DNA from 2 places in the Bacillus sp. SSR7 genome. Region 1 is predicted to be linked to the other one. Evidence: riboswitches for the same ligand, from Rfam matches in the RefSeq annotation. Region 1 holds a riboswitch; the other holds the start of a gene.

Region 1 (15,649 bases):
ATAGCCCTTCTGTGAAAACAGACTTTCTGCTTTATATGCAATTTCTTTCTTTATCTCTTCTGCGCTTCTTCTCATATTCACACCTCTTTAAACCGACCGTTCAGTCTAATGATAACAAATCAAAAACCTCTATCGCAAGAGGCTATATTCCTTATTTAAGAAAACGTACTTTCAAACCAAGTTCGAATCGTATGTATTGTTCCAAATTTAAATGCTAATTTAACTAGAAATACGCCTCCCGCAGCTAATAAAAATAACACTACTTTCCCCTTGTTTTTCACTTTCGGCTCCCTTTTCATTTCCATTCCCCTTAGTATGTTAAAAATATTAATCAAACGTTTGTTTAACTGTGTTTATGCATATGTAAGCCGACTAATCAAACGTTTGTTTAAAAAGAAATACGCCTATATAAGGCGCATTTTCATCAATCACCACCACCGCAGCTTCCCCCGCTATCTCCCCCAAAAGACCCTCCACAATCATGTGAACCTCCATCATGCGAGCTATCATTATCAGATCCAGCAAAGAAAAATAATGGTGATGAGTTGTTAGATGAATTATGAATGTTATTTTGTTTCGCAAGATTTACCTTCTTTTTGTTTGATCGAACTGCTGTTACGATCGTTCCGACTACAACAAATAATAGTATGACAATAATAAATTCCATATAAAATCCTCCCTTATTCCTTGAATAATTGAATGGTTCTCTCTAGATTTTCAAGTGAAATGAAGCGTGATTCGCGAAGGATCTCTTTTCCTTTATAAAATAATAAAACTGTTGGCCCTGTAAATACTCCATATCGCCCTGCAATCTCTTGCATGTCTTGTAGTAATATCTCTATTTTCTCTACATAATCATAATTCTCTAATACGCAATTTACTTTTCTTAGCATAACATCACAAACACCACAATTTTCCGTTTTAATAAACAGAAGTACCAATTGTTGTTCTTCAATATAGGTCGCTAATTCTTCTATCGTTTTAAATGTAGTCATCTTATCCCTCTTAGCGTAATTTACGAAATACTTTGTCTTGATACATACGAAAAGCTGAACTATCTTTCATCTTTCTCTTTTCCATTACCTGCTGAAAACGAAGCGTTTTTGCTGTTAACTCTTCTCTTAATTTCTTTCTCTCTTCTTCATCATAACAGCAAGCAATTAGATCCTCTATTTTTAATATATCTTTTTGTAGTTCCATTTCTGGTGGAATCATTCCCGCATTTTTTAAAATTTTATAACTCATTCTAAGTTCTGGAGGTACCATTGAAAGGTCTTCTAATTGTAGTGGTTTTCCTTTTCCCGGAATATGATTAAGGTCTCCATTCCGTATTGCTTGTCGAATTTTTTCTTCAGCAATGTTCAAAAAGACATCCACACCATTCGCTCCTTTACATATTTTTACTATTATTTTACATGATATTTTCTCATCTCGCTACGCTATTACAAATTGACTTCATACAATTTTTTCTCAAATTTAATTACAAGAAGCCTTTTCCTCCCCAATCAATATTTTATTTTCATGTGTAATCTGTATTAGAGCCACTTCATATTGAGAAAGTCTTTTCGAATTCAATAAAGCGTTTACACCAAATCTTACATTTGCTACGATTTAATCACCCCAGCTCCCTTGTATAGACTTCGTGATGTCTGATCATTTTTATCCCGCTTTAATGGGCAGTAAGACCCCCACCTCAAAATTTAGCGAAAGCAACGAAGTTAGGTGGGGGATCAACTGCCCCTAAAAGTCCGATTGGTGAGGGCTGATAATCATTGGGGGATGAAGCCCCCCACTGTTTAAAGTTTCACTTTATCTAAACGTTTCATACGTCTAGATTCATTGTGATTTATTGGCGCATGCCTTTAAATATATCTTTTATTTTGAAAGGAGAAATGACTATGAGATTAAAAAAATTCACACCGCTATTACTATCCCTACTACTCTTCTTACCTCTTTTTCTCACGAACTTTATTACTCCAAATTTCGCATTAGCAGATTCACCAAAGCAAGGTCAAAAAATTGTTGGGTATTTTCCTTCGTGGGGCATTTACGGACGTAATTATCAAGTTGCAGACATTGATGCATCAAAGCTAACTCATTTAAACTACGCTTTCGCTGATATTTGCTGGAATGGAAAACATGGAAACCCTTCTAATCACCCCGATAATCCAAATAAACAAACGTGGAACTGTAAAGAATCTGGTGTACCACTGCAAAATAAAGAAGTCCCTAATGGTACTCTCGTACTCGGTGAACCATGGGCCGATGTCACAAAATCTTATCCTGGCTCAGGTACAACTTGGGAAGATTGTGATAAATACGCACGCTGCGGAAATTTCGGCGAACTGAAACGATTAAAAGCTAAGTATCCTCACTTAAAAACAATTATTTCTGTTGGTGGCTGGACTTGGTCTAACCGCTTTTCTGACATGGCCGCTGATGAAAAAACAAGAAAAGTATTCGCTGAATCTACAGTCGATTTCCTACGCGAATATGGATTTGACGGCGTTGATTTAGATTGGGAATATCCGGGCGTAGAAACGATTCCTGGTGGTAGTTATCGTCCTGAAGATAAGCAAAACTTCACCCTACTCCTTCAAGAAGTTCGAAATGCATTAACGAAAGCTGGTGCAGAAGATGGCAAACAGTATTTACTAACAATCGCATCAGGTGCAAGCCAACGTTATGCCGATCATACAGAGCTAAAGAAAATCTCTCAAATACTTGATTGGATTAATATTATGACATATGATTTCCACGGTGGATGGGAAGCTACTTCTAACCATAATGCAGCTCTATACAAAGATCCAAATGACCCAGCAGCGGATACGAAATTTTACGTAGATGGTGCGATAGACATTTATACAAATGAAGGGGTTCCAGCAGATAAACTCGTATTAGGTGTACCTTTTTACGGACGTGGATGGAAAAGTTGCGGAAAAGAAAATAATGGACAATACCAACCTTGTAAACCAGGTAGTGATGGAAAGCTCGCTTCTAAAGGTACTTGGGATGATTATTCTACCGGTGATACAGGTGTGTATGATTATGGTGATTTAGCAGCTAATTATGTGAATAAAAATGGTTTTGTTCGCGGGTGGAACGATGTAGCGAAAGTACCTTATTTATATAATGCAACTACAGGCACATTTATTAGCTACGATGATAATGAATCTATGAAACATAAAACAGACTATATAAAAACAAAAGGTTTAAGTGGCGCAATGTTTTGGGAGCTTAGCGGAGATTGCCGTACAAGTCCAAAATATAGTTGTAGTGGGCCAAAATTACTTGATACGTTAGTAAAAGAATTACTAGGTGGACCTATTACTCAAAAAGATACTGAGCCACCAACAAACGTAAAAAATATTGCTGTTACAAATAAAAATTCAAACTCAGTTCAATTAAACTGGACTGCATCTACTGATAACGTAGGAGTTACGGAATATGAAATTACTGCTGGGGAAGAGAAATGGAGTACAACAACAAATAGCATTACAATTAAAAACTTAAAAGCTAATACAGAATACAAATTTTCAATAATAGCAAAAGATGCCGCTGGGAATAAATCACAGCCTACTTCTATTATTGTAAAAACAGATGATGCTAACACAACACCTCCTGGTGGAAATAGCAATGCTACCTTTTCAGTAACTTCAAATTGGGGAAGTGGTTACAACTTCTCGATTGTAATTAAAAATAGTGGAACAACCCCTATTAAAAACTGGAAATTAGAATTTGATTATAACGGCAATTTAACACAAGTTTGGGATTCTAAAATTAGTAGTAAAACTAATAATCATTACGTAATTACGAATGCAGGATGGAATAGTGAAATTCCTTCTGGTGGATCGATTACAATCGGAGGGGCAGGAACAGGCACTCCTGCTGAACTTGTAAATGCATCCATTAGCGAAAACTAAACGTAACTCCCACTAATTATTTCACTAAAGTTTGAATTTAGGTTTGATTCCTCTCTCCTAAATTCAAACTTTTAATTTTATGAAAAATCACAAATGAACATTATAATAACCTATTATAATTATATTTAGTTTCCAATATGAAGTTCGCGTGAAGTTCATCTGAATTTTACATGAATTTCCTTTAAGCTCTATTGTCTTCCTATAGTAATCACATTATCCTTTACATATAGGAATTATTTTAATTCCATTTCAAACTATCTATATATATAAAGAAAGATAGTCGCCTATTAGGGAAAGGCATCTAGTATTATTATAAATATAACAAAAGAAAAAGCACGCTTATAAGCGCACCATAAGAGTGCTTCTTCATACAATTCTCATGTAAAAGTTCTCGAAAATCATGTTAATCACAAAGAAAAGGCATTAGCTTATACAAGCTAATGCCTTTTCTTTATTCATATTGTTCAGCGTTCCATTCTTCTATATTCCATACTTTTGTTATCCATGCTTCATAGAAAGAAGACTCATGTGAGACAAGTAAAACTGTTCCTTTATATTGTTGTAACGCTTCCTGCAAAGCCTTCTTCGTTTCTATATCCAAATGATTAGTTGGTTCATCTAAAATTAAAACATTACTTTTCGCTACGATAAGTTCACATAAACGTACTTTCGTTTGTTCTCCGCCGCTTAATAAACGAATAGGTTTTAATACGTGTTCTTCTTTCAATCCACACTTCGCTAATGCTTGCCGTACTTCTTTCTTTGTCATATCTGGTCTTTCTGTCCAAACTTTCTCTAATGGTGTTGTTTCTGAAGCAAACTCTTCCTGTGCAAAATAAGCAGGATTTACTCGTTCTCCAACAGAAATCGAACCGCTTAGTGGCCTTATTTGACCTAATAACGTTTTTAACATCGTCGTTTTTCCAATTCCATTATGACCAACAATCGCTATCTTTTCTCCTTTTTTCACTTGTAAATTCAGCTCTGGAAATAACGGATCACTATAACCTATCCTTAGTTTCTCAGCTTGCAATATACGACTCACTGGCTCCTCATACACATTGAAATCAAAACGGGATCGAGTGACATGATTAACCTTTTCAACCCGTTGCATTTTCTCCAATACTTTCTCTCGACTTTTTGCCTGTTTCGCTTTTCGAATTTTATTTTTTTGAATAAATGTTTCTAGCTGAGCAATTTCTTTTTGTTGTTTCGCATACGCCGATTGCAATTGTTTCGTTTGCACTTGATAACTTTGCATAAACTTTTCATAATTTCCTACGTATCGCTTCACTTTCCCTGCTTCTAGATGATAAATAACATTCGTAATACTGTTCAAAAATACTTCGTCATGTGAAATGATTACATAAGCTTTTTCATACAGTCTCAAATACGATTGCAACCATTCTATATGAGCTGTATCTAAATAGTTTGTTGGCTCATCTAGCAATAAAACATCAGCCTTTTCTAAAAGGAGCTTCCCAAGTAATAACTTTGTTCGCTGTCCTCCACTTAACTTTGAAACATCCTTTTCCAAACCTACTTCAAATAATCCTAAACCAGTTGCTACTTCTTCAATTTCTGTATGAATTTGATAGAAATTAGAACTTTCCAATATAGTTTGTAATTCTCCATACTTTACTAACAATTTTTCTAATTCTACTTCTCCTGCTCCATTCATTTCTTCTGCTATTTTTAACATCTCACATTCAACCGCATACAAATCAGAAAATGCACTTTGTAAGTAGCCTTCAATTGTTATCCCCTCTTGTAAATCCATATGCTGCTGTAAAAAACCTATCTTCACATGCGGGAACCATTCAATGTTCCCGTCATCATGTATAAGTTCTCCTGTTAAAATCCTTAACAATGTTGATTTTCCGATTCCATTTTTCCCTACTAACCCAACATGCTCGCCCTTTAATAGTCGAAAGCACGCATTATATAAAATGGTTTTCTCACCATACGAATGACTTACATTTTCTACTGTTAATATACTCATTTTTTTCTCTCCTTTACTTATGGTTCATAAGCTAAATAGAGAGAGCAACAGTATAAAGCCTTATTTAATTTTGCATATAAAAATGGGTAAGGTGAATACACCTTACCCATTACATATTATCGTAAAAAAGGATTAAGGTTCTTTACCTGCTGTCTTCAATTTAGCTTAATCGATAAAAATGGGCAGACTTCTCCCATATCAAGCTAAAACCATTTGAAGAACAGTTGATAAAGTCATTTTATCCTTTCACTCCTTTAACATTTGTTATATTAAGAGTATAAACTACTCTGTTATATTCTATTCTCTACTTTTCCTTTTGTTCCTTCCTCGTTTTATCGTTTTCTGCATACATTTCTTTATACATCTTTTCTAACGCATATGGACTTGTAAAGATGAGCGTTAACGATTTCCACATATAAATTCTTCTTTGTAATTCTATTCCGTATCCTTTATTAACCATACTTTTCACTTCTTGAATATGGTCCTCAGTTTGAAATTGTTGTACAGACTTCAATTCATCCGTTTTAAAATCTGTTAAAAGACCTATCACAACTCGTCCATGCTCCTGTGACCTTTCTTCTAAATCAAACTGAATTGAATGAACAAAACCTAAAACGTGAAAAATTTGAGCATGTAAACCGACAACAGCACGTTGTTCCATTAAGTTGTAACACTCTCGTTTTAACACCTCTACCATTTCCAATGAATTTCTATTAACTTTCATTTTGCCGACAAACATAATTTTTACAATATGAGCGACTGCCCCCATACTTTTTAATACACTCTCTAGAATTTCTACCGCGTCTTCTATATAACCATTTGAAATTATAGAATGAATAAATTCATCTAATACCGCTTGAAACTTTTTAATTAAATGTAAATCACGTAACTCCGGAACATCTTTTCTCAATTGATCTCGACCTTGAACCCACTTTAAAATTTCTGTCATTTCTTCTTCTTTTAATTCATGATGTTCCATACCATACTTCATTAATAAAATATGATTTTTTAATAAAGCTTTTCTTTCTTCAAGATTATCTGCCGTTAATTCATCTACTATTTTCTCTATAGTTTTCATCTTCCTCCCCCTAGATAAAAAAGCCTCTTAACAGTAATTATACCAAAAACTGTTAAGAGGCTTTTTCTATTTTTTCATATAAGGAGCTAATACTCTCAAAATTTCTTCCTTATCTTTCTTTAACTCAAGTGATGTTAACATATCCATCGTTCTCGGCCTAGGTAATTTCACTTGTACCTCACCAACTATCGATGCTGGTCTTTGAGATAAAATAAATACGCGATCCGAAAGCAAGATTGCCTCATCTAAGTCGTGTGTAACCATAACGATTGTTTGCTTCTCTTGGTGCCAAGAGTTTAAAAGCCAGCTATGTACTTCCATTTTTGTAAAAGCATCTAATTTACCAAAAGGCTCATCAAGTAGCATAATTGGCTTTTCACATAAATATGTGCGCAGAAAACTAATTCTTTGACGCATACCACCAGACAATTCATCTGGATAATGGTCTGCATATTCATCTAGTTCAAACTGCTTTAATGCTTCCATTCCTTCTGTCAGCCTTTGTTTTTTCGGTTTCCCTTCGATTTCCAATGGAAGAACTATATTTTGTAAAGCTGATCGCCACGGTAGTAATAAATCCTGTTGCGGCATATAACTTACAACATCTTGTTCTTGTACGTGTTTATCGTTATACGTTACATTCCCACTTGTTGGATTTTCAACATTTGCAATCATATTTAATAATGTGCTTTTCCCGCAACCACTCGGTCCTACGAAGGAAACGAACTCTCCCTCTCGTATAGAAGCACTAATATTTGCTAATACATTCTTTCCATCGAAAGATTTCACAATATCTTTTATTTGTAATCCACTCATTTTTCACTTGGAAGGAACTCATTCGTAAAGGCATCTTTCACATCAATTTTCTTCTTAATAACTTTGTTATCATATAAGAAATTCATGTAATTCGTCCAAACTTCTTCCTTCTGTACTCCCCACGCTTTTGCATCATCTTGATACTTCGTACTTAACCATTTTTGACTTTCTTGTACTAAATCTTTATTTACATCTGGAACAGCTTTAATTAAAATATCAGCAGCTTCTTTCGGTTCTTTAATTGCAAAATTATAACCCTCTGTCGTTGCACTCATAAACTTTTTCACAAAGTCTTTATCTTGCTTCGTATGTTTTTCACTCGTAATAATAACAGGACTATAGAAATCAAGCGCTGGATCTAAGTCTTTCACCATAATCGTATTTAACTCTTTTCCTTGGCGCTTCGCTTCAATTCCATCCCATCCGTAATAAATCCATTCAAAGTCTGCATCACGACCAATTGATTTAAAGAAATCTGTTTGTCCCAAGATGATTTTTTCCACTTTATTAAAATCGGCTTGATTTTTCTCCATAATTGTCTTTAATGTAGCTTCTTCCGCTGGTCCTCCCCAGCCCCCATAACGTTTACCTTCAAAATCTTTCGGCGAAGTCATGTTATCTTTCTTAAGCGATGCAAAAGCTGAAGTGTTATGCTGAATAATCGCTCCTACAGATACAACAGGAATACCTTCTACACGAGCCAACGTTACATTTTCTTGCGCGCTTATTGCGAAGTCAGCTTTTCCAGAAGCTATCATTTGCTCTGCCGTCACATTATCACCAGGCTGAATAATTTCTACATCTAAGCCTTGCTTTTTATAATAATCTTTCGCTTGCGCTACATATAAGCCAGTATGATTCGTATTCGGAAACCAATCTAATACGACTTTTACTTTTTGATCTTTACTTGCACTTTCTTCTTTCTTCGCCGGATTACATCCAGCCACACTTACCGCTAATAAGGCAGCCAACATAACTTTTAAACCTTTTTTCATTTTCTGCCGTCCTTTCTATATATCCATGGTGCTGTTATTCTTGCCATAAACTCCACGATAAAATACAGACATAATGTCACCATAACAATAATTGCTGCCACACCAAATACTCGGGCTGTTAAAAAGGATTTTGTAGCTCTCGTAAGCATAACTCCTAATCCTTCGCTTGCACCGAGCCATTCTCCAATAATCGCTCCCATTACGCTATATGTAACTGCAATCTTTAACCCTGAGAAAAAGTATGGAAGCACTGCCGGAAACTTTACTTTCTGGTAAACTTGCCATTTCGTTGCCTTCATCGTTTGCAACAACTTCAACATATTTTTATCTACCGTTTGGAAACCTTCTAAAATGCTAAGCGCAATTGGAAAGAAACAAACGAGTATGACTACCATTACTTTCGGTAGCATTCCATATCCAAACCAAATAATAAATAACGGTGCAAGTACAACGATTGGAATCGTTTGCGAAATAACAAGTAACGGATTTATTAAAATACGAAATAAAGGGATAACGTCCATAAGAATTGCAATACTTGTCCCAATTAAAATCGCAAAGAAAAGTCCAATTATAACCTCCTGCAGCGTCTGCATCGTATTCGGTAATAGTAAATCTTTCATTCCAATTAATTCTTGAACAATGGCAGAAGGCTTCGGTAAAATCCACGGTTCAATTTTAAATAATGAAACAGATCCTTCCCATATCGCAATGAGAAGGATAAGCCAAATTGCTGTAATTATTTTAGATTGCTTCTGGTTTTGCATATTCATCACGGTACTTCCAAACTTTTTCATCTATCGTTACACCAGTGCTTGGACGATAATGGATTTTAATAGAAGTAATCACTTCTTCTGCTCCAGCATCTACACAAGCTTGTTGTGCACGTTTAATGATATCAAGAAGTACATCTAATTCTCCTTCCAGCGTTGTTTCCATTGCCCCTACTTCATAACGAACTCCCGATTGTTGTACAACCTCAATTGCTTTATCAACAACAGAATACACATCTTTGTTCTTTGCTTGTGGTACTACTGAAAACGAAATTGTAACTTGTTGTGACATAGTAAAATCCCCCTTATGAAATTAAATTTTAAAACAAGAAAAGGCTTTCCTACGCAGTAGGAAAGCCTTGTATGCAAGTTATTATAGAATAACATATGCTACATCACTTTAAGTAACTCCCTACGCTGGCATTATCCAGATCAGGTTGAGGGTCGATGTTTGCTCACATCCTCTCAGCCAATTGGCTCCCCGGTCCTTAATTCGTTTTCATTGTAGCATGATTTATTTTATTGAACAAACAAAAGCATGTATAATCATTTCATTTAACTTTTGAATTCCCCAATTAACTCTTGTAACTCCTGTGAGAGCCAGCTTAAAGAACTGGCTAATTCAGCAATATCCTGTACAGACATTTCCTGTTCTTTCATACTTTTTTCAACATTACTACTACTATTCGCATACTTATTTGCAATAAGTGATAGTTCATTTACAACACGAACAATATTTTGGCTATTTTGCAATATATTATTTGAATTGCTAGAAACAACTCCAACTTGATTGGTAACAGTTTGTGCTGATTTCGAAATTTTTTCAAAGAAAGCACCACTACTTTCAACAAGTTTCATTCCAGACTCTACTTCTTTTGAGGTTTTTTGCATTGAAACAACAGCTTCTTCCGTTTCGGCTTGTGTGTCCCCTATTAATTTTGCTATATCTTTTGCTGATGCTTCCGTCTGCTCTGCTAATTTACGCACTTCATCAGCAACAACGGCAAATCCCTCTCCAGTTTCCTCAGCATGTGAAGCTTCAATAGTAGCATGTAAAGCTAGCGAATTCGCTTGATTTGAAATACTTGTAATTACAGTTACAATATCACTAATTTCTTTTGATCTTACTTCCAAAGAATAAATGATAGAAGATAAATCTTGTACTGCATTTTGTATTATGTTCATTTGATTCATCGTCTGTTCAATAATACCATTTCCTTTTTCTGAATGATGCTTCGTACCTTCAGACTCTTTCGTCATTTGTTTTGCAATATTAGTTATCTCTTCCATCCTATCTTCCATTTCATATACAATATCTAAATACTTTGGTACTGACGTTTCTTGCAATTGAACGCCAGCCCTTAACTCAACTATAGAACTTACGATTCCTTGGACTGCCATGCTATTTTCTTTCGTACTCACTGACAATTCTTGTGAAGATGAGGAAACCTGTTCTGCCGTCTGCTTCAATTTATCTATAATTCCTTTAAACTTCTCGATGGTATTATTAAAATACGCATTAATAATACCAATATCATCTGGTCTTTCCTCTAATTTAATACTTAAATCACCTTCACCAACTCTGCGCAATCCTTCACGTAAATCCCGCAATGGAGCAAGTGCGTTACGTACGATTAAGAATTGAATAACAGTTGCAATTAAAACAGAAATACAAATAAACATTAAACCTTGTATAATGAACTTTTCCTTTGTAATAGGAACAATAGAAGCATCTACATCGGCTGCAACAATTGCCACAATATTTCCATCTCCATCTTTAATTGGCTCTAATATCGTTACCCATGATCCTAATAGATCTTCATATACTACTGTCATATTTGCTTTTTTCGTGCTCATTACCTTATCGTATGCTTTCATCCAAAGGTCTGGTTGTTTATAATATTCTCCCGGCCTTACTTCAACAACATTTGCTAACTCTGTAGACAAATCGACGATTAGTAACTCACCTTTTTCGTTTTCTTTTGCTCCAACAATATAGATTTGTCCAACGCTATTCAATTCTTCCGTTGCTTCATCTAATTTCTCTGTTAACTTCTCTCTCTTTTCTCTTTGTGCCACTGGGTCTTTTGTAACATCTCTCACTATTTCTTCGTCTAATTTATGTAATACCGTATCTCCTGTTTCAAAAGAATGCCTTTCAAATATAGACATCATGCTATTTTGAAACATGTTAAAACTTAACGCTCCCATAGTACCAACAAGCGTCAAAATAACTAGCACAGTTAACAATACATTCTTTTGAAGAAATGATAGCTTGTGCCAATATTTTTTCATCAACATCACCTTTCTTAATTAACTTAATATAAAGGAAAACTATTAAAATAGAAACCTTATCAACAGCTGATAAGGTTTCTCATTTGTTCACAAATAAAAAAAAGACCAATGAAAAAGCATTGGTCAAGACCAACCCTATCCGTCCGGTAACTGGCTAGCTTAGCCTTTCGGCCTTAGCTCCTGTAGTTTTGCGTCCTAATGTTTCCATCAGTTTGCCTTTCTCGCTGAACGAGTTGAACGATATGGGAGTTCTATGAGAATGTAATTATTCTCTATCAAAGATTACAACATAAAAATTAAAATGTCTACCTATTTAGAGATATAAATGTAAATTTTTAACGTATTATTTTTTCGAAATAATTTAACAAAGTACGTGAATGTTACATTTCTTGTGTTATATAATAAAAAATGTATATAACACAAGGATTGTTTTGAGTATTTATTTTAATTTTCATTTAAATTAAATTATTCGAATATATCTTAACTAATGAATTTCGGAGGTAGTTTATCATGTTTTGGCTACAATTTCTTACGTTACTACTCTGCATTTTTATTGGCGCACGCCTAGGCGGAGTTGGTCTAGGAGTAATGGGTGGCGTTGGTATGGCAATACTTGTTTTCGTCTTCCACTTACAACCTACAGCTCCTCCTATTGATGTAATGCTTATGATTTTAGCAGTAATTACAGCTGCTGGTGCACTCCAAGCCGCTGGAGGAATGGACTACCTTGTTCATCTGGCTGAGAAAGCATTACGAAAAAATCCAAAACGTATTACATTCTTTGCTCCAATTGTTACTTATTTATTTACACTCTGTGCAGGAACTGGTCACGTTGCTTATTCTGTACTTCCCGTTATCGCTGAAGTCTCTCGCGAATCCGGAATTAGACCGGAACGACCAATGTCAATCGCTGTAATTGCTTCCCAACAAGCAATTACAGCTAGTCCTATATCAGCTGCAACAGTTGCACTTTTAGCAATGTTAGCTGACTATAAAATCACCTTATTAGATATTTTAAAAGTAAGTATCCCTTCTACTTTCATCGCTTGTATGGTAGCTGCATTTGTTGCTAGCAAAATGGGGAAAGAATTAAATGAAGACCCTGAATACTTAAAACGATTAAAAGAAGGAATGATTCCTAAGATTGAAGAGAAAAAAGAATTTGTTGGTGTAAAAGGTGCTAAATTATCAGTTATCCTTTTCCTAGTAGGAACTTTTCTTGTCGTACTTCTCGGTTCATTTGAAGCACTTCGTCCAGGATGGATAGTTGATGGGAAGTTAGCCCGTCTTTCCATGCCAAATACAATTGAAATGGTTATGTTAACGATTGCAGCTCTTATTATTATTTTCTGTAAACCAAATGTAGAAAGCATCGTGTCTGGTAACGTCTTTAAAGCAGGGGCAACAGCAGTTGTTGCTATTTTCGGGATCGCTTGGATGGGAGATACTTTCTTTAACGGAAACTTAAATATGATTCAAGGATCCATTCAGCATCTAGTAACAAGTGCACCATGGCTATTTGCCATCGCATTATTCATTCTATCTATTTTACTATATAGCCAAGCCGCAACAGTACGCGCTTTAATGCCTCTTGGATTATCACTCGGTATTCCACCAGCACTACTAATCGCGATGTTCCCTGCAGTAAATGGATACTTCTTCATTCCAAACTATGGAACAATCGTTGCTGCCATTAACTTTGATCGTACTGGTACAACTGGCATTGGTAAATATGTTTTAAATCATAGCTTTATGATTCCAGGACTAATCGCAACATTCACTTCTATCGGAATTGGAATGCTCTTAATTTCAATTATGTTTTAAAGAAAAAGCACAAACCCAAAGTTTTAAAGGGTTTGTGCTTTTTTAATCAAACGTTTGTTTAAATATTTTTAACTGTCCATTCTTCCATTATGTTTTTTAATATTTGTTTAAAATCCTCTGGGAAAAGATGACCTAAACCTTCTCTCACAATTAATTTACAGTTCACATTATATTCCTCGAACATTAACATTAATTGAAGTGTGTTTTCGTAAAATAGATCTTTGTCTCCCGTAACAATATATCCTTCTACATTCGTTATATCATTTGATGCAACTATACTTTCAATTGCCTTAACATCTCGAATAGCAGGTATAACTGCAATGAATTTTTGAGTCGCTAACATATTCTTTAGCGCTAACTCTATCGCTATATTTCCCCCTTGAGAAGCTCCCGCGATGATGATGTCCTCCAAGTTATATTTATTTACAAAATCATTAAAAGTTTTCATAACGTCTTTTATAGCTATTTCATGATTATCCCAGCTATACGACTTCATTCCATGTATTTGTGAGGATTGGGAAAAACCTAATATATACTCATGTAGTATTTCTTCTTCACACCAATATGGTGCAAAATCATCTATATGTGATCCTCTCCAATGTAAAGAAAATAGTCCAGCCTTCGCTTTTTCATTTCCATAAGTAAATAACTTCGGGTTAGCTGTTAGCTGCTGTTTCTTAAAGATTTCTTCACACTTTTTCACTATCATTTTAAAAGCTGTCTTCTCTCGTAATCCCTTTAAATCTTCATCCTGCATAAGTGTATGTGGATTCCACCAAATCCCCTTTTCTAAAGCTTCGTTTAAACTAACAATTGCTTCCTCATACTTACCTTCTGCCGAAAATGCACACGCTTCCCAAAAACTAGTTTTTTCTATTCTTTCAGGAAACTCCCTTTTTGCTTTATCTATGCATCTATAAATCGCTTCGAATTCCCTTTTTTCGAATAAACGAAACAACTCATTTTGCAACTCTACAAACCGTTTCCTTTTCAAACAATCCTCCCCCTTTTTCTAACTACCGATATCAAAAAATAAAAAGCTATGTAGCGTTTTAATACTACATAGCCTTCTTCTACAAACTCTTACTTACTTCCTCTACTAGCTTCTTCGTACTTTCATACGCAGATTCCGCTAAACTAATCGCAGAAATAACTGAAACACCGTCCGCACCCGCTTCTATAACCGAAGCTGTATTCTCAATTGTAATCCCACCAATTCCAACAATCGGCATTGTAATTCCTTGTTCTCTAAAGTGAGCTAAACCTTTCGTTCCTTGCACCGCTTTCGTATCTTTTTTCGTACTCGTTGGGAAAATAGGGCCAACACCTAAATAATCCGCTCCATTTTCAATTGCCCAGTGTGCTTCTTCAATTGTATGTGTAGATACACCAACAATTTTATCACCCATTTTTTCACGAACAGAAGTAATTCCTTCATCATCTTGTCCAACATGCACGCCATCTGCATCTAACTCAAGAGCTAGTTCCACATCATCATTTACGATGAATGGTACACCGTACTCCTTACAAATTGCTTGTAGTTCTTTTGCGAAACAAATGCGTTTCTCTCCCGTTAAAGCGCCTTCTCCCTTTTCACGAAATTGAAAAATTGTTATACCGCCTTCAAGTGCATCTCTCAATACTTGTAGTGGCTTCTTCGTACAATTGTTACTTCCCATAATAAAATATACTGATAACAACCTAGACATTTCAGCCTTTGTAATACGTGACATCTAATTCCCCTCCTTACTATATAATCTCAATCTTTCCATACTCCTCAATATCACCTGAAGTGGTATTTGCTAATTGATTTAAAAATTCAATTTGGAAACTACCAGGTCCCTGCTCCACTGTCTTAGCAGCTGCCAGTTCCGCAGCTACACCATAAAACGTTAATGCAGCTACCGCTGCCTTTACATAATCCTTTTCTACTGCTACAAATGCTC
Region 2 (15,649 bases), on a different contig from region 1:
TTACAGCACATATAATGTACCATTTTGGCAATATAGTTCCTTTCAACAGCTTTTACACCTAGAGGTAATATTTCAAGTATATATCGATGCAATGTTTCACTATCATTACACAGATACTCACCAGTGCTATAATACATTCCCTTTTGATCTATATATAAACTCGTACTATCCAGTACGTCATCACATTCTATCACACCGTATTTTGGTACATCAAAAGATGTATTTATTCTTACAGCATTTAAGTTTGGAACCTTTAGCACATCTGGAACAATGTCAGGGAAAGTATCTATATCAATTTTTTCATTTTGCACCTCTTTTATCCAATGTTTTCTTACATTCGCATCTATAATGAAGTATACTTGCTCATTTTGCTCTTTTGCATGTTGTAAAATTTCCGCTAATGTTTCAGAAACAAATTGTTTAAATTGAATGCCCATATCATTTCTTTTTGAAGGCTGCGGTAAAAAGGTAGTATGTTTATTTATATTCAATAATAGACGATCAATCGTTTGCCACTCTGTATTCCCATATAATTTATATAAAATTTCTTTTCCTTTAATTTGTGAAAAAATAGGTAAGAAATCAAATTTCGAGATTCGTTCAATTGATAAATTAACATATGTACAAGGTAAATTTATCTTATTCCAACTACGTTTCAAAAATCCTTTTTGTTCTAATAAACTCAAAATACCATTTATAATCGTTTTACGAGATACACTTTGGCCTATAAATAAATTTATAAATGCTGAAATACGGTTTGTTCTTGCAAATCCTTCTCTAACAATTTGCTTTGGATCAATTTTTTCACGTCCATCACAATTTTTCATTGCAATTAACGCCAAAGTCGCATCATTGCGCTCACCTGCAGTAGCATAAACCGCTTTCATAACATCCTCTACTAAATTCATTTTATACTTCTGGCAGTATTGCATTTTATATGGATTTTGCAATACCTTTTCAATATTACATCTTACTATTTTTAACAATACTGGAGAATCTGCATTTAATATATATGATGACTCACTGATTTGAGCTAACACCATTTCACTTTCAAATAAAGCTTGTTCTACTTCCAGCGATATTTTTTCAGACCATATTTCTAGCGTTATAGTCTCTAATCCTTTTGGTGCAATTAAAGGGAATAATTCTTTCCTATTATCCGTTTCCATCCTTTTACATTCTGGTAGTAATGTGAAATAAGAAAATTTTTGCTGAAACCCTTTAAATAGATACTCTCTTTCTTTTGCTTTTATACCAGATTTTATTTTAGTACCTTGAACTTTATATATTCTCTCATTGTATGGAAGCAACACTCTAAGATTTGCTCCTAGCATATAATCTTTCGGATATTGAAGAATATGTTCTAATTCAACTTCTCCACCTATATGAAAATCATCTTTTAAATTTCTAAATATTTTAATCCACTTAATACCATTTGTAGCTTGTTGTACTTTTAGTTTTACAAACCGTAATTTTTTATTATTCAATGCAAATTCTGGAGTAGAAATTAATATCATGCCCCGTTTTCGTCTCAAAAGCAAAGGAATATCTGGATGGTTATATTCTTGATAAAACCTCCGAATTCCTATTGAAACATTTAATAATGGAATGTTCTCTCCTCCACGCGTTATATATTCGAACCGAAATACATAGGCGAAATAGTCTTCTGTTTTTTCATCTTTAATAGGCTCTGACATCGCCTCACAAATATTTTGTGATCTAAGAGGAGAAAAATATATATCTTCTTCGTGTATATTTTCTAATTGTACAGGACGTTCACAAAAAATATGTGAAATTAAAGCGGGCACCCACTTAGTATATACTTCCTTATCATGTAGTACTGTTAAATTAGAAATTAAATCGTAATGCCATTCATATTTTGGCGATTCTATTAATTTATTCGGTTTCCAATCATGAATAATCTCATACCAACTTTGAAAAATATAATCGAGTTGTTCTTTTCTAATAGGTTCTTTACATACAATCCATGGTGTATTTTCGTTTAATACATATGGATTATGCTGAATAAATAATATATCAGAAAACATATCATATAATCTTTCATTTAATCGTTTCAACTTACTCGTTAATAAAAATGTCTTATAATGTATCTCTACAATATCGAGCCATTCAATAGGAAAATATATAAATGATACGCTTTCGTTTAAAAGAGGTTCTACTATATTTTCAAATGTTAACAGTCTTAGTTTGTTCATAAAATCATTACTTCCTTTCTTTATTTGTCTTGATTGTCAAAAAACTAGCACTTGCTCTAATCCATTTAAATCAAGTATTTAAAAGAAAAGTAAAAAACATTTCTCCGAATCATATATTATTGAAACAGCCCATTTTAAAATAAAAAGTAATTATCATATACAGCCCCCTTAAAACAATATTTCAATACATACAAATTATACAATATAAATAACTTAATGTATTTATCATTTACAATAACTTTACAATAAAACTAAAAAAGAACACCTTAAGTCGGTGCTCTTCTTAAAAATATGAACCATTATGTAATTGAACATAAGGATAATATGAATCCTCCAAATGAAATTGCTCCTAGTAAACCTAATACAAATCCTGTTAAACAAATACAATCAGCAAGACAAATGGAAGACTGCGATAACGGAACAAATGACCTACTTGTATTCGATCCATATTGTTTTATTTTCTCATAATTCATATCTAACATGTAATGTAGACAGTTTACACCATCCTCAATAGTATGTAGAGATTCTTTTTCTAATCGTTCCAATAATTTACTATTACAAGCAACTGGAAGAGGATACAGCTTATCTAATTTCATATTTTGATAAATTAATTCTAAACGAGATAATATATTATCTTTCTTCTTTTCAGATGTTACAGTACTTTTCATGTAATTAAGTTCATTTAATAACATTGTCAATTCATCTCTTTTTCCGTATAAATCCTTAGCTATTTTTCTCTTTAGTTTGTACGAATGGATAATAGATTTAAATTCAATCATTTTAATACACTTCCTAATTAAATATTATTTACCCATTATTATATAGATAAACAGTACTTTTTAATCCTATTTAAAATACACTCAAGCCTCTTAATTTACTATCTATTAACATTACATTAACCTTACATATTTGTAATAATTTCATTAGCTACACACTAGCTAGTAGAAATCACTCCTTAAATTAGACAGACATTTGATGATAAATCCATAAAAAAAGCAATGATTAGATTTTAAATCTAATCATCGCTTTATCTACCTCACCTTGATTTACACCTATATATCCATTAGCGATAGCTATATTCTTTGTCGGCATGTACATGTATAAAGCTAATGTTTTTTATTAATAAATGTAGTCAATATTCATATATTACAATAGCATCAGAAGTACCATTAAAACAATTAGAGCAACTACCACAGCTGCCACAACCGCCACAACTAAAACAACCAAAACAACCGAAGCAACCAAAACAACGGAATCCACCACAGCGACCTGCACAACCGCCACAACGACCACAACCTCCACAGCGACCACAACCGCCACAGCGACGAGCAGCATCTTCAATATAGTAATATGGATATTGGTTTTGCTGATCCCAATACACAATATCTCCAGACCGGTAATCATTAAGGCTTAACGCTTGTAGTTCTTGTTGAAACTGATTCATTTTCATAACCTCCGTTTATAAAATAAAACCTCATCGATGCTTTCCTATATCTCTGTTCGTTAAATCTAAGTAGAAATAGCGCTATAAACTAAGTTCAATTCATACACCAACAAAGTATGACTTAACACTAGATGATGCACCTTGTTTATGTACCTATTTTTACTATGGGCTCATTTTTATAAATAGAAATTATAAAATTTGAATTCTAGTGTTATATCTTCATGCTTACTAAGTTCAATTCATTTCTCAATAACCATGATGCCGTACCCTTTACGTTCAAGGTAGAATTTCATTCCATTACGCTGTTCATCTGAAGTTGGAGCAGTAACGAAATATGTTAATCCGTTTGTTTGTAATATAAAGTGAAACTTTAATCAGTGGGGGGTTTCTTCATCCCCACTGATTATCAGCCCTCACCAATCGGACTTTTATGGGCAGTTGATCCCCGCCTAACTTCTTTGCTTTCGCTGAATTTTGCGGTGGGGGTCTTACTGCCCATTAAAGCGGGATAAATGTGGCAGAAGTTTAACCAGTTAATGCGCAAAAAATTAACTTAACTAACTTATCGATATGACATTTTGCCGTATCCGTAACACTATCAACTTTACGCAAATCTAGCAAGAAAAAATATATAGATAGGCATTATCCATACCTATCTATAATGTTACTTTCATTTTTATCCAATTACATCTTTTACGTCTGTATCCACTGGCCACTTTTCTAAAGTATAAGCCATTTCCCAAAATGAATATTCATATTGACTACTAATAATAAAATGTTGTTTCATTCGCTTACGGTCTGATTCAGTTACTTTTTCAGCGATAGTATCTAACCGTGTAATTTGCTCTTCAACTAATGTACGGAACCAATCAGATCCATAAGCAGAAATCCATTCGTTATAAATTGGCTCTTCTGGCTGACACTCTTTTAAACGCTCACCAATTTCATAATATAACCAATAACAAGGTAAAATGGCTGCAATGATATCGCCTAAATGTCCTTCGTACGCAGCACGATACATATGTGAAGTATATGCGTATGCAGTTGGAGCAGGGATAAAATTATCTTTTTCTTCTTGTGTTATCCCTAGTTTCTTCGCAAAATTCTCATGTAATGATAATTCCGCCTCATATGTATTTTGGGCATGGTGTGCCATACGAGCTGTCGTTTCTAATTCCAGTGCTTTTGCAGCTCCTAATGTTTGTACTCTAGCAAAGTGACTTAAATAATATGAATCTTGAAGCACGTAATAGCGAAAACTAGCTAAATCTAACGTTCCTTCACCAAGTTTTTTTACAAAAGGATGATGAAAACTAGCTTCCCAAATTGAATCTACTTCTTTACGCAATGATTGTGAAAAAGTCATTTAAATTCCTCCAATAATTCATTTAATATAAGTATTTATCCACAGCTATTAACGCTTTAAAATAAAAAAACTTTCTTTACAGGCGTAAAGAAAGTGAAATTGACAGTATTTATACATAAAATAGCAATGTCTTTTCCACTTCCCTACGCTGGCATTAACCAGATCAGGTACTAAGAGTCTCAAATTCCCATTTGATCTCAGCCTATAATAGGCCCCCCTAGTGGATAAATATTTAATTATCGTATTGTATTCATCATAACACACTTCATGTTACTGTCAAAAGTATTCATAATACCACTACTTAAAACCCTTCTTCTTTTCTTACTCTTAATGAAGTTTCAATAATCATATCTAATAGTTTACTATAATGAATTCCCGCTGCACCTGCACTTTTCGGTAGTAAACTTGCTTGTGTCATCCCTGGTAATGTATTAACCTCCATTACATATGGAATACCGTCTTTCACCATCATATCAACTCTTGCATAAACACTACATTTTAATGCTTTATAGCAAGCCAGTGACGCTTTGTTTACACGTTCTTTTAATTCAGCTGGAAGTTCAATAACTTCTTCAATAGTACCTGCATCATCATATTTCGCATTGTAATCAAAGAACTCCGCTGCATGTCGAATTGAAATGATAGGTAACTGTTTACCATCAAAAATGGAACATGTAATCTCATCACCTTTTATATATTTCTCTATTACTACTTCAGAATCCCATTCGAACACAGTTTCTAGCATTGAAATTAATTCGTCTTTATCATAGACAATTTTCACCCCAACACTCGATCCACCAGAGTTTGGTTTTACCACTAAAGGAAATCCTAATTTATCTAATTCATCAAGATTAAGATCCTCCATTTTTGTAAGTTCAATCCAATCTGGTGTTTCTATTCCTTCATAACGTAAAATCTTTTTCGAAATATTTTTGTCCATACATATACCGCTAGATAACATATTGCTTCCGCTATATGGAATACCTAAACTTTCAAGCGTTCCTTGAACTGTCCCATCTTCTCCGTATTTTCCGTGTAATGCGAGCAGCGCGAAATCAATGTCCTTCGCTTTTTCGATTAAATCCATTTTTTCGTTTAACGTAATTGGAACTATTTCATACTTACTTTTATCTAAATGTGCGATCATTTCATTTCCAGTCATAATTGATACTTGTTTTTCAGAAGATACTCCACCCATAATAACGCCAATTCTCATTTCCTCAACTCCAAATTTCATTTTTTATTGTATCACCAATTATTTTGATTCCCCGAACTATGTCTTCTTCTTTCAGACGTGAAAATCCTAATCGAAACGTGTTCGCTCCTCCTCCATCAGAATAAAAAACATCTCCAGGAGAAAATGTAACCCCTTGCTCATAACACTTTTGCAAAAGCGTACGGGCATGAATTTTTTCTTCTAACTCTATAAATAAATGGAGGCCACCATCACCGGTCATTCTTTGAAACGGAATGTACTCGTTACATGCCCCAACAGCTAACTCATATTTTTTCTTATAAACTGATCTTGCCTTTTTTAAATATTTTTCAAAATATCCTTCATGTAAATATTGAAATAGAACAGCTTGATCTAATGTAGAAGTGTGAATCGTTCTTGCTCTTTTTACACTTTCTAAATGATGAATTAGTTCTTTATCTGCAATAATCCATCCTACACGTAAACCAGGGAAAAGTACCTTCGAAAAGCTACTAATATAAATCACATTATTACCAGCACCAGCAAAAGTTAATAATGGTGCTAAATGTGAACCTGAATAACGTAGTTCTTCATTAAATCCATCTTCTATAATAGGAATTTTATATTTTGAAAATAATCTCATCAGTTCCGTTCTTTTCTCCGAACTCGTGACAATACCAGTTGGATTATGATAAGAAGGAATTAAATACGCGAAATCAAAATCCTTTTTACGCAAACTTTTTTCTACTTCATTCGTATCGATGCCATCTTCATTCATATTTATTCCATGCACTTCAAGTCCATGTAAACGAAAAAGCTTCAACGCAGCATGATGAGTTGGATTCTCACAAATAACCCGCCCTGATTTCTTCGATAATGAGGAAAGTACAATATCCAATCCTTCGGTAAATCCATTTGTAATTAATATATCTTTATTTGAAATATCTACACCTTTCATTTCCATATAATGAAGTAGATAGTTCATTAACGGTCTATAACCTTTTGCGTAGCCGTAGTTTAATACGACATCACCTTCAATGGACATACGAGTAAGAAAAGCTCTTTTGAAATTTTCCACGTCAAATAGCTTTTCGTCCGGAGCAATGCTATTAAAAACAATCATTCCTTTTTCCCAGCGGACACCATGTTTCATTAAATCTAATTCATCCGCTAATAAGGTAACTGTATTAAGTTTATTTTTCCAATCTATTTCAACAGACGAAGTGTTTGAAATATCAACCTTCGCAACAAAATTTCCTTTTCCTTTAACTGCATAAATGAGTCCTTCTTGCTCTAAATCGGCATAAGCAGCGAGTACAGTATTTCTGCTCACACTTAGTAATTCGCTTAGTTCCCTTGTTGAAGGGATTTTTTGATCCCCGAGCAAATGCCCTTTCATAATCATCTTTTTCAAATAATCTTTCAATTGAATATAAACGGGACGATCTTTCACAACTTTAAAATCTTTAAACAATTCCTTACCCCCTGCAATCATTTTTGCATATTTATTTCATTCTCAAAAGGTCCACTACATATGTATTTTTTATTAAGGGCGGTACGGCCTTATAAAATGAAACTTTAATCAGTGAGAATATTCATCCCCACTGATTATTAGACTTCACCAGTTAGGACAAATCTTTTCGATATAAGTTTATAACATCCTTTAAAGCTGCTGCTGCGGCTCCACGTGGATTAGAAGCACCACCAATTGTAGTAACTTGTCCCATCGTATCTGTAAAGAACGTAATCCCTTTTTCTGTCCCATTTACATTTGCTAGCGGATGATCTTTATCTATTTCGTGCGGTTCCACATGAAGAGCCACTTTACCATCCTTATCCTTATATGCTGAAGCTATTAATTTAATATATTTATTATGTTCTTTAGCATTTCGAATTTGTTGTTGTGTAACATGTTCAATTCCTTTTATTTGTATATCGGTAAGCGTATGTTCTGTTCCCATTAAACTGTTTGTCAAAAGTAACAATTTACACGCACTATCAGAACCACTTACATCTAATATTGAGTTCGTTTCAGCAATCCCTTTACTTTGCGCTTCTTTCAGTGCTTCTTCAAACGTAATATCTTCCTCATTCATTTTCGAAAGAATATAATTTGTAGTCCCGTTTAATATTCCTTCTATTTTTTCAATATGGCAACCAGCTAAACTAAATTGACCAATATCAAGTGTCGGTAATGCCGCAGCAGTTGCACCACTATATCGAATTCGTACATTTGCGATTTTTGCAGCTTCATTTATTTCTCTCCAGTTTGTAACAAGCGCACCTTTTGAAATTGCTACTATATCCATTTGTTTTTCAATCGCTTGTTTTATATATTGTTTCCCTGGATTTCCATCTTTAAGGTTTGTAGCTGTTGATTCCACCAGCACTGTACCACTTATGTTATCTGTTGCACGTTCCTCCGGATGATATTCTATATACTTTTCAATTGCAGCACTACTGCTACCATACATTAATAAGTTATGAATAGATAATCCATCCTCCTTATGTATTGCAACATTTCTACCTAATACGCCACTTACAACTAACTCTATACCATATGTTTCATATATATATGAACATTTTTCATGTAGTAATTTTATAAACTCTCTTCCTACTGTTCCATATCCTGATAGTACAACTTTAATTTTCATAATATCCCCCCATATTTTTCTACCAAATCCCTCTTTCAATATAATATAAAGCGCCCTCGAATTCCATCGAGAGCGCTTTATTATTACCTATTTCGGTAAACGTGATAGCTTTTCAGCAATTGTTCTATAAAACTCTTGAATGTTAGAAAAACCTAACGTGTCTGAAATACTTAATCCTACCATGTCGAGATGGTCCCAATTTGCTTTCGTTTCGATATGATTCCATTTCCCAATCTGTAATGACTCATTATTATTTACGGTAGCATTAGAAGAAGGTGCAATCATAGAACTTGTATTTACTACACCATCATTTTGCCACCAAGTAGTATCAATTAATGGACGATTTTCTTCATACCTTGCATAGGAACCTAAGAAAAATGCATTCCCCATTAACACTTTATTCATCGTTATATGAGGCAAATGTAAACCTGTTATAGGTGCCGCTTGTGATGCATGTCCACTATAGGATAAGTAATACACATTCGGTTGCGTCTTTACCCAATTATTTAACTCCTTTGCACCATCTGTACTTAAATCCCATTGACTTATATCTTTTGTATTTTTCCAAAGTGAACTATTTAGAATACGATTACTGTATTGGAAAAAGGACTCTCCAACATTTTTCTTTATGTCCCATTGATCCAATTTAAAATCATATAGTGATAAATTATCGTTTCCTCCAAAACTTGCAGCTGTAATGAGTAAATCTTTAAGGAACGGTAGTAGAAGACTACCATCCGCAAGTGTTGTACCGTTGTGAGGAGTTGCTAATGTTGTAACACTATGAACATATGATTTCTCGCCCTCAAATAATGGTGATATTTTGGTGTTTGGGTGATTTTTCACATAATTTTTTTCTTCAAAACTGCCTTCTTTTAATAGCTGTACTAATGTTCTAATCGTTTGTCCACCCATGCTATGCCCAACTAAATGAACTTTATTTGTTTCACTCCAATTCGGCGCAAAACCACTATAAGTTCTACCAAAACGATTATGTCCATGTTTCTCAGCATGTGCGGCACCGTAGTCTACTGTTCCACCGTTAATTTGGGCATATAATTCACATGCACGGTCCCAGTTACTAGAAACTGGTCCAACAGCTGCAGTATGAACTGTATAACCATTACGTTTCAAATCTTCTTGTATATCATGAACACCCCCCCAATATTTAACCCCTAGCATTTCCTCTCTACCCCATCCGGCAAACCCATTTACTAAAATGATCGGATAATTATTTTGTTGACTCTCTTCAGCATATGTTATTTTCGCTACCAATGAACAAACAGCCACTAATGCAAAAAAACATATTTTTAAAAATAACTTCCCCATATTTCCTCCCCCTGATAAAACGTTTACATTTTTCACTTTACAGCATGCTTTAATAACTTAAACATAATGTAAAGTATTTTATATACGTTGTATATATAGAAAACATATACAAATGTTGATAAATATTAATTCAAGTAAACATTTACTTTTTACAATACACCTTGTAAATCTGTTTATTTGAATTTATAATTAGATATAGTTTCCTCATGTTAAAAAGATTTAAAAACCATAAGAAAACTAATCTCATTACTTGAAAAGGAGGAAAAAGCATGCAAATCGGATTAAATATTCATACATTATCTCAACCTACTAAAATAACTCCATCTAATCTTGAGCATAATACTATCTCTTCTACTAAACTTGAAAGTAAGAAAGTAAATGATCCTATCAAGTTCGATATTCGTTCATCCGAAAAAGAAATGAAACAGCCTGAACATAAATTTAATGAATTAGATTTATGGAAGATGTTAAAGGATAAAGGTGTTCCTTTATGGATCATCCTTGAAATGCTACAAAAAGCCCGTAAAGAAAAAGAAGCTCAAAATAATTCAGTTCAAAATTCAAATGCGATTGAAGAAACGAGCGAGACTCGATTAAATGAAGTAATGTAATCTATGTTATATGAATGCTCTAAAGTAAAAAGAGTTCGAGATTGATAAAATTTCTATCAACCTCGAACTCTTTTTTAAGATTTTTCTCCAATCGTTACAAACTGAAATGATACTTCTCCTTGATGATCTTTAATTAACTTTTCTACTTTTACTTTTTCATTTATTAATGTATTATCTGTCGACATTTTAGGTTTTTCATCACCTAAAGACTTGTTCAGGTGGAGAAGATGCATTTTCGTTTCATTTGCTTTTAATTCTTTATACACACTATCTTTTGCTACAATTACATACGCTTGTGTTGGATATTTACGAGTGTTACCTATCCAAGCATCACTACCGTATTTAACAGTAAACTCCTTTCCTTCTAATTCAATACTTTTTAAATTTTTTTCATCTTCTTGTGCTAACAAAATCGAGCCTTCTTTTGGTAACTTAGGTAACGTATCTATAGGTCTAAATTTGGATCCATTCTCTCTTTCACGAAAAACCTTTGTTTTAATCAACGCTTGTGCTGTAGATTCATTTAAAATTAAAACTTGTCCATTTCCGAATGTACCCGTTTTTACAGAAAACACTTCATTTTCTTTCGTAATTTCCTGATAACGATTCATAATTGATAAAGTATTATTTTCATCTCCAATGATTAATACACCGTTAGCTGGAAATCTGTTTTCATTTTTAGAGCATGCACTTAAACTTATTAACATTAATATACTTAAAATGAAAATAGATAATATTTTCTTCATCACAGTTCCTTTCATAAATCAAATTGTTTTTACATGCTTTTATGCAGTCTTACTTACTCATATTCCCTACTGTTCCATAGTTTTATAAAGCTTTTGTAAATAACGCCAACGAGTTATATAGAAATATAAAACTTGTATACAGATAAATGAAATTAAAATTATAATAGAACTATTTAAAATAGAAAAATCGACTAATTGTTGCAATGCCATATAAGCAACCACTGTGTGTATTACTGCAATGGTAATCGGTAAAAAGAACATTAATAATAACTGTCTCGTTACAACTTTTTTCAACTCTCGCTTACTTAATCCCATTTTCGAAATCATTTTATATTGTTGTTGATCCCGATCCAAATCAGTATATAACCGGAAGTAAATAAAACTAGCGGCAAATGTGAAGAAGACGATTCCAACTAAAACACTTGCCATAAGTAATAATCCATTCGTTTGTTTTGCCTCTAACAAACTTAAAGTCAAAGCTTGAAAATAGAAATTACCTTCTCTTGCATCTGCATTGAATATACTATTTAATTGATTTGAAATTTCTTTCGTCTTTATCCAGTCATCTACAACAAATCCGTATGTACGATGTTGAATAACTACATCATCTTGATTGATATTAAAAGGAATACCATCATATACACGATCTTGAACCGCGATAAAAATACCGCTAGTATCATGTGGTAAAACTAAATTTTCTACAGCTTTTTTCACACGAAATGTCTTTATCCAATCTCCTTCAATGACTTCAATATTCTTTTTATAGTCACCATTTTTAAATTCTTGTTTTTGTGATACCATTCCAGGGATTAGTAATATTTCATCTTCTTTTTCAATCGTTTCTTGTTGATACCCTAGCGCTCTCGCAAGTTCGTTATATTCACTTAATTTCATTACATATACATTACTTTCTGTATATTTATAAGAAGATGAAGCTGTTCGATATGGAATATTCGCATCAGCAAGATGTTTTTTTATAATAGAGAGATGTTTATCCACCACTTTGTCTTTTTCAGGACCTATATAAAGAAACGTATATGGGTTTGTCATTCTTACCAATTCTTTATTCCCAATAGCAGCGGTAGTTCCAATTGCTGTAAAAGCAACTGCTGAAATAATAGACACTATAAAAAACATAGTTGCATTATCTTTCATACGGTAAATTAATTCTGAAAACGTTAATATATTTGTTCTCTTTAAAAAGAAAAATTCACTCCTTTTCGCAAGATGCAATATATAAACGCTACATTGTGTATATAAAAAGTACGTTCCTATAATTACTAAGAGCACACCCATTACGAGCATGATAAAACTATGATTTTGAATAAAGCGAAATACTGAAATATATCCATACCCTATACTAATTAAAGAAAGTAACGATAATATTATTGAAGCTTTCGGTTCAGGCTTTGGCTTTTCTCCAGCTTGAATAAGTTCCACAAGTTCGGTTACTTTAACCGTTTTAAATGTAACTAACGAAACGATTAAAAATAAGACAAGAAACGTGAAAACTGTTAATAATACAGCCTGCACTGGTATATAAAAAGGTAAACCATTACTAATCATTAATACACTGGCACTGATTAGTAAAACTAGTTTAGAAAATATGAGGCCAATGAGGATCCCAATACAAATCGAACCAAGTCCGATTAACATATTTTCAATTAACAATAGCTGCTTAAGCTGTCTCATTGACATACCTTGCATCATTAAAATGCCAAATTCTTTCTTACGCGTTTTTAAAAACGAGCTCACTGAATATAAAATAAAGAAAAATGAAAAGACAAAAATCAAACCTTGGGATATTTGAAATCCTAATGTACCAAATGTACTTATTGTTTTACTTGTCGATTTCAACTCCCCCTGTAAATCAGGATGGAATAATAAAAGGGCATATGTAAAGAAAATCATAATCGAAAATGCACTACTTAAAAAATGGGCAGCATATGTACGCTTATTTCGAAAAATATTATTAAATGCGAACTGACGAAAAGTCATGCCTTTTCCCTCCTAACAAAGAAAGAACATCCATAATCTTTTGATAAAAGGCTTGTCTGCTTTCACCACAATAAATTTCGTTATATAGTTGACCATCTTTAATAAATATTACTCTACTGCAAAAACTCGCAGCATACGGATCATGTGTAACTAACATCATCGTTGCCTTTTCTTCCTTATTAAGCGTATCCAGCATCTCCATTACATCATTTGAAGATTTAGAGTCTAAATTCCCGGTCGGTTCATCAGCAAGTAATAATTGCGGCTTATGAACAATTGCACGAGCAATTGCTGTTCTTTGAGCTTGTCCCCCTGAAATTTCAAACGTTCTTTTACTTAATATATCTGTAATATTTAATTTCTCTGCAATTTCTTCTACTCGTTTATTCATTTCTTGCACAGAAACACCATCTAATGTCATCGGTAATACGATATTTTCCTTCACTGTAAGCGTACTAAGTAAATTAAATGATTGGAATACAAATCCTAATTGTTTTCTACGGAATAAAGCCAAATCTTCAGATGATAACTGGAAAGGATTCGTACCATTTATTACTATTTCTCCCGATGTTGGAGAGTCGATAGTAGATACCATATTTAATAACGTTGTTTTCCCGCTACCAGATGGCCCCATGATCCCTATAAATTCACCTTCTTGAATTGATAAATCAATATCTACTAATGCTTTAAAAGGTATTTTCCCTTTATATACTTTACTAATATTTTTCGCATGTAAAATTTCCATTTCTATTCTCCCTTCATTTGCACTTCTCACAATAGAGTGTAAATGAATTCTCTTATAGCTCATATTGATTCATCTTTCATTTATCTTACACGCTTGTAAGATTTCTAAAAAAACTGATAATAACACTATTTACAAATTAAAATTAACGCATAACTATCTTATAATAATTGTATAGTGGTAGGAAATACAATATCCTATCTTTATTATACGAAAAAGAAAAGACCGATTACTTTATCGATCTTTTCCTTCCCAAAGTTATATTTTTAACTTACGCCTTTAATTGAAATGTATTTGACTCACCATTTTAATTCTCTTTCACTTTATAATACCCTCTACAAAAAATTGAGTGCTTCGGTTTCATTGCAATTAACAAAGAATTGTATATATCTGAAGCAGAAATTATTGAATTTATCCAACATACAAATAATAAGATTGATTTAATATTGCCTGATACAAAAGATGATATAATGGCCGGAATGACCGATAGTACAATAATAGGTAAACTCATAAATGTCCAAAATCTCGCTTTGGATAGAATTGCATTCGTATTTAGCCAAAAAAATATTCCACTACGGGTTAAGCTAATATCACCTTTATTATTTATGACAATAATATGTAGACATTCATGAATAATGAAGACCAAAATGCCTATGATGATAAGATAAAATATATTAAGATCAGTGAAACTTACTCCAAAATAATTCGGAATTAGAAAAATAATGATTTGAAGTACATATACAAACTTCATATAATGTTTCCTATGCCAATTATTCTGTATAAAAGGATTCCATTCTGATAAATCCATACTTATTTGTGGTAAGTTACGAAACCAAATTATAATATGCTTTCTCCCCCTTTTTTAAACTATTTCATACTTTAAGAAATGTACTCCACTAAAACTTTACCGTTAATTTTAGTTACAAACTCTTTTTTCCCTTTATGCTTTTATTAAAGCTTAAAGTAATTCATTTACAGAATAATTCGAGTAAAAATTTAGTGTTTTCACAGATGAATACATTCGACAAAATTTTCCAAACCCCTTTTCGAATATGTTGTTTATAAAATGGTTCTTGCCTGTACAACTTGATACATCTGTTTTTGGTGAAAAGCACAAAATGTAAAAAAGCTTAGAGTTTTAGCTCTAAGCTTTTTTTGCATTCTCGCTCCTTTTAAAGAGCACTATTTTTTATCCATACGGATTTACTCAATACATAATGATTATAAATTTGATTTTCTATCGTCTGTTGACTCAAATAAATAAACCCGCATTTTTCAATAACTTTATTTGAAGGTGCGTTGTTTATTACTGCAATTGCGTTAAGGACATCTACATTTGTATTTTTAA

What was found. A riboswitch is a leader RNA that binds a small molecule or an ion and turns the genes downstream of it on or off. The one in region 1 is predicted to bind thiamine pyrophosphate.
Region 2: it holds a riboswitch for thiamine pyrophosphate, as region 1 does, so the genes downstream of both, tenA (thiaminase II) here and AC0NJG_RS16065 (MTH1187 family thiamine-binding protein) in region 1, are expected to answer to the same signal.

Annotation. Positions count from the first base shown of each region.
Region 1 covers NZ_JBVVXV010000008.1:89,946-105,594, forward strand. Annotated here, with positions in the region: gene AC0NJG_RS16010 (TetR/AcrR family transcriptional regulator) at 1-75, opposite strand, end outside; gene AC0NJG_RS16015 (histidine kinase) at 156-299, opposite strand; gene AC0NJG_RS16020 (hypothetical protein) at 425-667, opposite strand; gene AC0NJG_RS16025 (thioredoxin family protein) at 681-995, opposite strand; gene AC0NJG_RS16030 (DnaJ family domain-containing protein) at 1,006-1,377, opposite strand; gene AC0NJG_RS16035 (glycosyl hydrolase family 18 protein) at 1,899-3,923, shown strand; gene AC0NJG_RS16040 (ABC-F family ATP-binding cassette domain-containing protein) at 4,375-5,925, opposite strand; gene AC0NJG_RS16045 (hypothetical protein) at 6,230-7,003, opposite strand; gene AC0NJG_RS16050 (ABC transporter ATP-binding protein) at 7,070-7,819, opposite strand; gene AC0NJG_RS16055 (ABC transporter substrate-binding protein) at 7,816-8,814, opposite strand; gene AC0NJG_RS16060 (ABC transporter permease) at 8,811-9,584, opposite strand; gene AC0NJG_RS16065 (MTH1187 family thiamine-binding protein) at 9,556-9,876, opposite strand; TPP riboswitch at 9,977-10,078, opposite strand; gene AC0NJG_RS16070 (methyl-accepting chemotaxis protein) at 10,140-11,879, opposite strand; cyclic di-GMP riboswitch class I at 12,022-12,106, opposite strand; gene AC0NJG_RS16075 (anaerobic C4-dicarboxylate transporter family protein) at 12,390-13,703, shown strand; gene AC0NJG_RS16080 (alpha/beta hydrolase) at 13,762-14,697, opposite strand; gene thiE (thiamine phosphate synthase) at 14,777-15,436, opposite strand; gene thiM (hydroxyethylthiazole kinase) at 15,453-15,649, opposite strand, start outside.
Region 2 covers NZ_JBVVXV010000001.1:262,873-278,521, forward strand. Annotated here, with positions in the region: gene AC0NJG_RS01475 (RNaseH domain-containing protein) at 1-2,216, opposite strand, end outside; gene AC0NJG_RS01480 (homoserine dehydrogenase) at 2,516-2,995, opposite strand; gene AC0NJG_RS01485 (heterocycloanthracin/sonorensin family bacteriocin) at 3,349-3,660, opposite strand; partial or broken gene AC0NJG_RS01490 (N-acetylmuramoyl-L-alanine amidase C-terminal domain-containing protein) at 3,900-4,022, opposite strand; gene tenA (thiaminase II) at 4,337-5,026, opposite strand; TPP riboswitch at 5,150-5,255, opposite strand; gene ddlB (D-alanine--D-alanine ligase) at 5,328-6,242, opposite strand; gene pdxR (MocR-like pyridoxine biosynthesis transcription factor PdxR) at 6,247-7,695, opposite strand; gene AC0NJG_RS01510 (homoserine dehydrogenase) at 7,847-8,875, opposite strand; gene AC0NJG_RS01515 (esterase/lipase family protein) at 8,963-10,204, opposite strand; gene AC0NJG_RS01520 (DUF3914 domain-containing protein) at 10,474-10,815, shown strand; gene AC0NJG_RS01525 (lipoprotein BA_5634 family protein) at 10,890-11,561, opposite strand; gene AC0NJG_RS01530 (ABC transporter permease) at 11,628-13,559, opposite strand; gene AC0NJG_RS01535 (ABC transporter ATP-binding protein) at 13,534-14,304, opposite strand; gene AC0NJG_RS01540 (DUF3267 domain-containing protein) at 14,609-15,109, opposite strand; gene AC0NJG_RS01545 (GNAT family N-acetyltransferase) at 15,474-15,649, opposite strand, start outside.